2 regions of the Streptomyces sp. ATLC9 genome follow, and region 2 is predicted to be linked to the other one. Evidence: riboswitches for the same ligand, from Rfam matches in the RefSeq annotation. Region 2 holds a riboswitch; the other holds the start of a gene.
What was found. A riboswitch is a leader RNA that binds a small molecule or an ion and turns the genes downstream of it on or off. The one in region 2 is predicted to bind thiamine pyrophosphate.
Positions count from the first base shown of each region.

Region 1: linked by a shared signal. The riboswitch ahead of thiO (glycine oxidase ThiO) and the one ahead of AC2CJA_RS22880 (thiamine ABC transporter substrate-binding protein) in region 2 are both predicted to bind thiamine pyrophosphate.

Region 1 is NZ_JBXUOY010000230.1:2,690-6,899, reverse strand. Features, by position in the region: gene AC2CJA_RS20660 (thiazole synthase) at 1-495, opposite strand, end outside; gene thiS (sulfur carrier protein ThiS) at 503-736, opposite strand; gene thiO (glycine oxidase ThiO) at 733-1,878, opposite strand; TPP riboswitch at 1,892-1,979, opposite strand; gene AC2CJA_RS20645 (NAD(P)/FAD-dependent oxidoreductase) at 2,171-3,421, shown strand; gene AC2CJA_RS20640 (Rv2175c family DNA-binding protein) at 3,455-3,820, shown strand; gene thiE (thiamine phosphate synthase) at 3,971-4,210, shown strand, end outside.
Region 2 is NZ_JBXUOY010000295.1:1,653-5,862, forward strand. Features, by position in the region: gene AC2CJA_RS22870 (ABC transporter ATP-binding protein) at 1-101, opposite strand, end outside; gene AC2CJA_RS22875 (ABC transporter permease) at 104-1,798, opposite strand; gene AC2CJA_RS22880 (thiamine ABC transporter substrate-binding protein) at 1,774-2,868, opposite strand; TPP riboswitch at 2,863-2,997, opposite strand; gene rlmN (dual-specificity RNA methyltransferase RlmN) at 3,084-4,190, opposite strand.

The DNA of each region.
Region 1 (4,210 bases), on a different contig from region 2:
GCGGATGCCCAGGCCGGAGCCGATGGGCGAGCCCAGCGGCATGATCGCCGCGCAGCCCACGTCCTCCAGCCGCCGCGCCAGCACCGGATCGTCACTGGTGTACGGCAGGACGGTGAAGCCGTCGTCGACCAGCGTCTCGGCGGCCTCCAGCAGCTCCACCGGATCGGGCAGCAGGGTGCGCTCGTCGGCGACGACCTCCAGCTTGATCCAGTCGGTGCCCAGCGCCTCGCGGGCCAGCCGGGCGGTGAGCACGGCCTCCCCGGCGGTGAAGCAGCCGGCGGTGTTGGGCAGCACGCGGATGCCGTGCCGCCTCAGCACCGACAGCACCGAGCCGGAGACGGTCGGGTCCAGGCGCCGCATCGCCACGGTGGTCAGCTCGGTACCCGAGGCCAGCAGCGCCCGCTCCAGCACGTCCAGGCTGGGCGCGCCGCCCGTGCCCATGATCAGCCGGGAGGCGAAGGAGGTGCCGGCGATGGTGAGGGTGTCGTCCGCCATGGCGCCGTCAGCCCCCCTGCACCGCGGTCAGGACCTCGACCCGGTCGCCGTCGCACAGCCGTGTCGCCGGCCACCGCCCGCGCGGCACGACGGTCTCGTTGACGGCCGCGGCGACGCCGGCCGGGGCGGTGGTCAGGGACGACACGACCGCGTCGAGGGCGAGACCGGCCGCGATCTCGCGCGGCTCGCCGTTGACGTGGACGGTGACGGTCGCGGCGGTACGGGGTGCGCCGGTGTTCACAGAGGACTCTCCTGAAGCGTGCGGTCGAAACGCCGGGGGGTGAACGGGCGTGCCTCCTCGGGGAGCTCGCCGGTGGTCAGGGCCTGGGCCAGGGCGTCGCCGGTGACCGGGGCGAGCAGCACCCCGTTGCGGTGGTGGCCGGTGGCCAGATGCAGGCCGGGCAGGGCGGTCGGGCCGAGCAGGGGGGCGTTGTCGGGGGAACAGGGGCGCAGGCCGGCGCGGGTCTCCACCAGCGGCAGCTCGGTGATGCCGGGCACCAGTTCGTGCGCGTCGCGCAGCAGCTCGTAGACGCCCCCGGCCGTCACGGTGGTGTCCCAGCCCCGCTCCTCACTGGTCGCGCCCAGCACCAGCTCGCCGTCGGCCCGGGGCACCAGGTAGACATGGCCGCCGCGCACCAGGGCCCGCACGGTGCGCGAGAGGAACGGGGCGTACGGGCCGGGGATCCGCAGCCGCAGGATCTGGCCCTTGACCGGGCGCACCGGCGGCAGGACCTCCTCGGGCACCCCCGCCAGCCGACCGCTTTCGCCGCCCGCCGCCAGCACCACCCGGTCGGCCCCGACCGCGGTGCCGTCGGCCAGCCGTGCCCCGGCCGCCCGGTCGCCGGACAGGGACAGCCGCTCGGCGCGCTGCCGCGCGAAGCGCACCCCGGCCCGCTCGCAGGCGGCCAGCAGCGCGGCCGTCAGCCTGCGCGGGTCGGTCTGGTGGTCGCCGTCCACGCGCAGCCCGCCGCGCACCCCGGGAGCGAGCATCGGCTCCAGGCGGCGGCACTCGCGGCCGGTCAGCCACGCCGACTCCAGCCCGCAGCGCCGGTGCAGCGCGTGCAGCTCCCGCAGATGCGCCCGGTCGTCGGCGTCCAGCGCGACGGCCAGTGTGCCGCAGGCGCGGTATCCGGTTCCCAGGCCCGAGGCCTCCTCCAGTTCGGCGGTGAAGGCCGGATAGCGGCGTGCCGAGGCCAGGTTGAGGGCGAGCAGGGACTCCTCGCCGTAGTGCAGCTCGGTGACCGCCGCCAGCATCCCGGCCGCCACCCGGGCGGCGCCGCCGCCCGGCGCCGGGTCGGCGACCGTGACCCGCGCCCCTCGCTGCGCGGTCCGCCAGGCGGTGACCAGCCCGATGACGCCACCGCCGATGATCAGCACGTGCATGAGCGCCGTGCCCCTCCCTTCGCCGGAATGACCCGGATCAGGTTCGTACGGTCGGAGGCCGCGCAAGCCTCCCTCTCAGCCCGGTGCGCCGGGCTCCCGCGCTCTTCCTCGTTCCGCTTCCGGTCCGCCGGAGTCCCCTCCCGCTCCCGGAACGACGCCCACCCTATCCGCGTGCCCGCCGGGGCTGAAGGGGAGCCCGGGCGCCGGCGGGCGCGGCGGCTGTGGCAGGGCTCTCACCGGGCCCTGCCGCGAGGCTGTCCCGGGGCCCGCTCCGACCTCCTACAGTGATCGCGTGAGTGTGCGAACCGAGCAGCAGAGCAGGCAGCGGGTCCTCGTCGTCGGCGCCGGGATGGCCGGGGTGCAGACCGCCGTGCAGCTGCGTGAGCAGGGCTGGCCCGGAGCGGTCGCCCTCGTCGGCGAGGAGCCCCACCGGCCGTACGACCGGCCGCCGCTGTCCAAGGCCGTGCTGCTGGGCAGGGCGGCCGGATCCGCCTTCGACGTCGACTTCCGGGCCCTGGAGGTGGACCTGCGCCTGGGCACGGCCGCCACCGGGCTGCGCACCGGCGACCGGGAGGCGGACACAGACGCCGGCCCGCTGCCCTACGACCACCTGGTCGTCGCCACCGGCGCCGCGCCGGTCCTCCTGCCCGGCGCCGGGGGCGTCCCCGGGGTGTACCCGCTGCGCACCCTCGACGACGCCGAGCGGCTGCGGCCGGTGCTCGCCGGGCGCCGGGAGGTGGTGGTCGTCGGAGCCGGCTGGATCGGCGCGGAGTTCGCCACCGCGGCCCGCGAGGCCGGCTGCCGGGTGACCGTGGTGGAGGCCGCCGGTCAGCCGCTGGCCGGTGCGCTGCCGCCGTCCGTGGCGGCCCGGATGCGCGTCTGGTACGAGGAGGCGGGCGCCGAACTGCGCACCGGGTGCGCCGTCACGGGCGTCGCCGCGGCCGGCACGCCGGAGAACCCGGTGTGCGAGGTGGAGCTGTCCGACGGCTCGGTGCTGACGGCGGGCGCGGTCGTCACCGGGATCGGCGCGCGCCCGGCCACTGGCTGGCTGGCGGGTTCCGGCCTGGCGCTGGGCGAGGACGGCTCGGTCCTCGCCGACGAGTACCTGCGCGCCTCCGCCCCCGGTGTCCGCGCAGTCGGGGACTGCGCCTCCTACCCGTCGGCCCGCTACGGCCGCCGCCTGCTGGTCCACCACTGGGACAACGCGCTCCAGGGGGCCCGCACGGTCGCCTCGGGCCTGGCCGCCGGGGAGGCCGAGACACCGCTGTACGACCCGGTGCCGTACTTCTGGTCCGAGCAGTTCGGCCGCTTCGTCCAGTACGCGGGCCACCACACCGGCGAGGACGAGATGCTGTGGCGCGGCGATCCGGCGGACGCGGCCTGGTCGGTGTGCTGGCTGCGCGGCGGTGTGCTGCGCGCCCTGCTGGCGGTGGGCCGTCCGCGGGACCTGACCCAGGGGCGGAAGCTGATCGAGCGCGGCACGGCCCTGGACCCGACGCGGGCCGCCGACCCGTCCGTCCCCCTGAAGAGCGCGGCCCGCTAGTGACTGTCGGTGGCAGATGGCAGGCTGGTTCCCGTGAACGAGATTGACGCGAAGACCGATGCTCTCGTCCCGGCCTGGCTGACTCTCCCCGACGTCGCCGAGAGGCTCGGCGTCGAGGTGACGCGCGTGCGGCAGCTGGTCAAGGAGGGGCAGCTCATCGCGGTGCGCCGCGGGGAGAACCGGGTGCTCCAGGTACCCGCCGACTTCATCGGCGAGGGCCGGGTGGTGAAGGGCCTGACGGGGACCATCACGCTGCTCAGGGACGACGGCTTCAGTGACGAGGAGATGCTGGAGTGGCTGTTCACGCCCGATGACACCCTGCCCGGCACCCCGGCGCGGGCCCTGCGCGAGAATCGCGGCACCGAGGTGAAGCGGCGCGCCCAGGCGCTGGCCGTCTGACGCCGGCCGTCCGAACGGCGCCTCACCGCGGACGACCCGGCCCGGCAGGGCCGGACGAGGCCGACCAACCGTATGACCGACCACCGGCGTGCGGATCCGGCGCCCGCCCGGGCGCCGGATCCGCACGCCTCGTTCCGGGGGGATTCCCGCATGGCAGCGACCGCACGCGAGCGGCTCGGCGACGCCCGCCTTTACCTGTGCACGGACGCGCGCCGGGAGCGCGGCGACCTGGCGGAGTTCCTGGACGCGGTGCTCTCCCGCGGCGTCGACATCGTGCAGCTGCGCGACAAGTCCCTGGAGGCCGCCGGGGAACTGGAGCACCTGGCCGTCCTCGCCGACGCCTGCCGCCGTCACGGGAAGCTGATGGCGGTCAACGACCGCGCCGACGTC
Region 2 (4,210 bases):
ACGCAGACGATCTCGTGCTCGGCGACGTCGAGATCCACGGCGTCCAGGGCGGTGTGCCTCCCGAAGCGTACGGTGACGCCGTCCAGTCGCAGCGAGGCCATCCCTACAGCTCTCCCGATCGGTCGGTGCGGGCGCCCTCCAGCGCCAGCAGGGTCGCCGCGCACAGCAGCATCAGGATCGTGCTGAGCGCCATGGCCTGCCCGTAGCTGGCCTCCCCGGCCCGGCCCAGCAGGCGGGCGACGGCGACGGGCAGGGTGGGGGCGTCGGCTCGGGCGATGAAGACGGTGGCGCCGAACTCGCCCAGGGAGACGGCGAAGGCGAAGCCCGCGGCGACCAGCAGCGCCCGTCGCGCCAGCGGCAGGTCGACCTCGCGCCACACGCGCGGCGGCGAGGCGCCCAGCACCGCGGCGGCCTCGCGCAGCCGGGCGTCCACCGCCCGCAGAACCGGCAGCAGGGCACGCACCACGAAGGGGATGCCCACCAGTGCCTGGGCGAGCGGGACCAGGATCCACGACGAGCGCAGGTCCAGCGGAGGCGCGTCCAGGGCGATGAGGAAACCGAAGCCGACGGTGACCGCCGAGGTGCCCAGCGGGAGCATCAGCAGCGCGTCGAGACCGCGCAGCAGCCGCCCGGCCCGGCCGCCCGGGCCGCGCAGGGTGAGGGCGACCGCGGCCGGGACGCCGACGGCCAGGGCGACGGCGGTGGCGGTGGCCGCGTAGGCCAGGGAGTTGCCGACCGCCTCCAGCGGGGCGACGGTGAAGGTGCCGCCGGCCGCGTCGGCCGAGCCCAGGGCGCGGTAGTGGTGCAGCCCGTAGCCGCCGGGTCCGCTCAGGGAGCGTTCGACGAGCACCGCGAGCGGGGCCAGCAGCAGCACGGCGACCTGGATCAGCACCCCCGCCAGCAGCGCCCGCTGCCCGGCCCCGCGCGGACGGCGGGCGGTGCGGGCGGCGTCGACCAGGCCCAGGGCCGCCCCGCGGCGGCGGACGGTGCGCGAGTGGAAGGCCATCAGGGCGGCGACCACGGCGAACTGCAACAGGGTCAGGACGGCGGCGGTGGGCAGGTCCAGCAGCTGGGCGGTCTGCCGGTAGATCTCCACCTCCAGTGTGGCGTGGCGGGGGCCGCCGAGGATCTGGACGACTCCGAAGGAGGTGAAGGTGAACAGGAAGACCATCAGCGCGGCGGCGGCCACCGACGGGAGAAGCGCGGGGAGGGTCACGGCGCGCCAGGCGGCCCACCGGCCCGCGCCGAGCATCCGCGCGGCCTCCTCCTGGCGGGGGTCGAGCTGCGCCCACAGGCCGCCGACGATCCGCACCACCACGGCGTAGTTGAAGAAGACGTGGGCCAGCAGGATGGCGGTGACACCGGTGTCCAGCCGCACCCCCCACCACTGGTCCAGCAGCCCGCCGCGGCCGAGCAGGGCCAGGAAGGCGGAGCCGACCACGACGGTGGGCAGCACGAACGGCACGGTGACCGCCGCCCGCAGCACCCGCCTGCCGGGGAAGTCCAGGCGCGCGAGCACGTACGCGCCGGGCAGCGCCAGCAGCAGGGTGAGTGCGGTGGAGGCCACCGCCTGCCACAGCGTGAACCACACCACGCCGGCGATGTCGGGGTCGGTGAGGACGGCGGCGATCCGGTCCGGGCGCCACCGTCCGCCGTCGTACAGCCCGCGGGCGGTGATGGCGGCGACGGGGTAGGCGAAGAACAGCGCGAGGAAGACGGCCGGCACCGCCGCGAGCGCGAGGCGCGCCGCCGTCCCCGCGCGTATGCCGGTCCTCACCTCACGACGGCCGAGGTCCACGCCCTGATCCACGCCTCGCGGTTCTCGGCGATCTTCGCGGGGGCCATGGTGTGGGGGTCGTCGATCGTCTCGCCGTGGCGGGTGAAGACCTCGGGCAGTTCCGCGTCCTCGCGCACGGGGTTGACGAACATCTGCAGCGGCAGGTCCTCCTGGAAGGACCGGCCGATCAGGAAGTCCAGCAGCGCCTTGCCGCCGGCGGGATTGTCCGCGCCTTCGAGCAGCCCGGCGAACTCGATCTGGCGGAAGCAGGTGCCGGTGGCCACCCCGGTGGGGGCCTGCTCGGGCTCGGGGTCCGCGCCCAGGACCTCGGCGGGCGGGCTGGAGGCGTAGGAGACGACCAGCGGCCGGTCGCCCTTGCCCTTGCCGCCGGAGGAGCCGGAGAAGCGGTCGTAGTACGCCTGCTCCCAGCCGTCGACGACCTCGACGCCGTTGGCCTTCAGCTTCTTCCAGTACTCCTGCCATCCCTCGCCGTACTCGGCGACGGTGGCCAGCAGGAAGCCCAGGCCGGGCGAGGAGGTGGCGGCGTTCTCGGTGACCAGCAGGTCCTTGTAGGCGGGCTCGGCGAGGTCGTCGAGGGTCCTGGGCGGGGCGATGCCGCGCTCCTCGAAGTAGGCGCGGTCGTAGTTGACGCAGACGTCGCCGGAGTCGACGGGGGTGACGCGGTGCTTCCCGGCGTCGAGCCGGTACCGCGCGGGTATCTTCGCCAGGCCCTCCGCCTCGTACGGCATGAACAGGCCGTTGTCCAGGGCCCGGGAGAGCAGGGTGTTGTCGACGCCGAAGAGGACGTCGCCCTGCGGGTTGTCCTTGGACAGGATCGCCTGGTTGAGGGAGGAGCCGGCGTCGCCGCCGCGCAGCACCTCCACCTGGTAGCCGGTCCGCTCGGTGAACTCCTCCAGCACGGCGTCGGAGGCCGCGAAGGAGTCGTGGGCGACCAGGGTGACCGTCTTGCCGCCCTTCCCCTCCTCCCCGCCGTCCCCGGAGGACCGCGAGCCGCCGCACGCCGTGAGGGCGGAGAGGGTGAGTGTGCCGAGGACGGCGGCGCCCAGGGCGCGCCGGAGCTTGGTGTGCACTTTCTTCTGACTCCCTACGCCGGTACTAACCGGATCAGGTCCGAGGGTCTGCGGCTCCCCGGGCGGCCTCTCGGCTCCTCCCGGCGACACCGCACTCTCAGCGCCGTACGCGCTCCCCTGTCGGCTCCGCTGTTTCGGTACTGGTGTTCGGACTGTTTCGCTACTGTGTGCGACCACTGAGGTCACCGCCACCGTACCAGTGGCGGTCGCGTCCTTCAGCGTTCGGTGGCGGCGAGCTGGCCGCAGGCGCCGTCGATCTCCTGCCCGCGGGTGTCGCGGACGGTCACCGGCACGCCGTGCGCCTCCAGCCCGGCGACGAACGCGCGCTCGTCCTCGGGCCGGGAGGCGGTCCACTTGGAGCCCGGCGTGGGGTTGAGGGGGATGAGGTTGACGTGCGCCCGCTTGCCCGCCAGCAGCCGGCCCAGCAGGTCGGCACGCCACGCCTGGTCGTTGATGTCCCGGATGAGGGCGTACTCGACGGAGACGCGGCGGCCGGACTTCTCGGCGTACTCCCAGGCCGCGTCGAGGACCTCACGGACCTTCCACCGGGTGTTGACCGGCACCAGGGTGTCACGCAGTTCGTCGTCGGGCGCGTGCAGGGAGACCGCCAGCCGGCACTTGAGGCCCTCGTCGGACAGGCGGTGGATCGCCGGGACCAGTCCGACGGTGGAGACGGTGATGCCGCGCTGGGACAGGCCCAGGCCGTCGGGCTCGGGGTCGGTGAGGCGGCGGATGGCACCGATGACCCGCTTGTAGTTGGCCAGCGGCTCGCCCATGCCCATGAAGACGATGTTCGACAGCCTCGCGGGGCCCCCGGGCACCTCGCCGTCACGCAGGGCACGCATGCCCTCGACGATCTGGTGGACGATCTCGGCGGTGGACAGGTTGCGGTCCAGCCCGGCCTGCCCGGTGGCGCAGAAGGGGCAGTTCATGCCGCAGCCGGCCTGGGAGCTGACGCACATGGTGACCCGGTCCGGATAGCGCATCAGCACCGACTCCACCAGCGTCCCGTCGTGCAGCCGCCACAGCGTCTTGCGGGTGGTGTCGTCGTCGCAGCTGACGTGCCGCACCACGGTCATCAGCTCGGGCAGCAGCTCGTCCGCCAGCCTCCCGCGCGCGGCGGCCGGGATGTCGGTCCAGGTGGCGGGGTCGGTGGCGTACCGGGCGAAGTAGTGCCGCGACAGCTGCTGGGCGCGGAACGGCTTCTCGCCGATCGCGGCGACGGCCTCGCGCCGCTCGGCCGGGGCGAGGTCGGCGAGGTGCCGCGGCGGCCTGGCGGCTCCGCGCGGCGCGACAAAGGTGAGTTCTCCGGGTACAGGCATAACCCGTCCAGTGTGGCAGA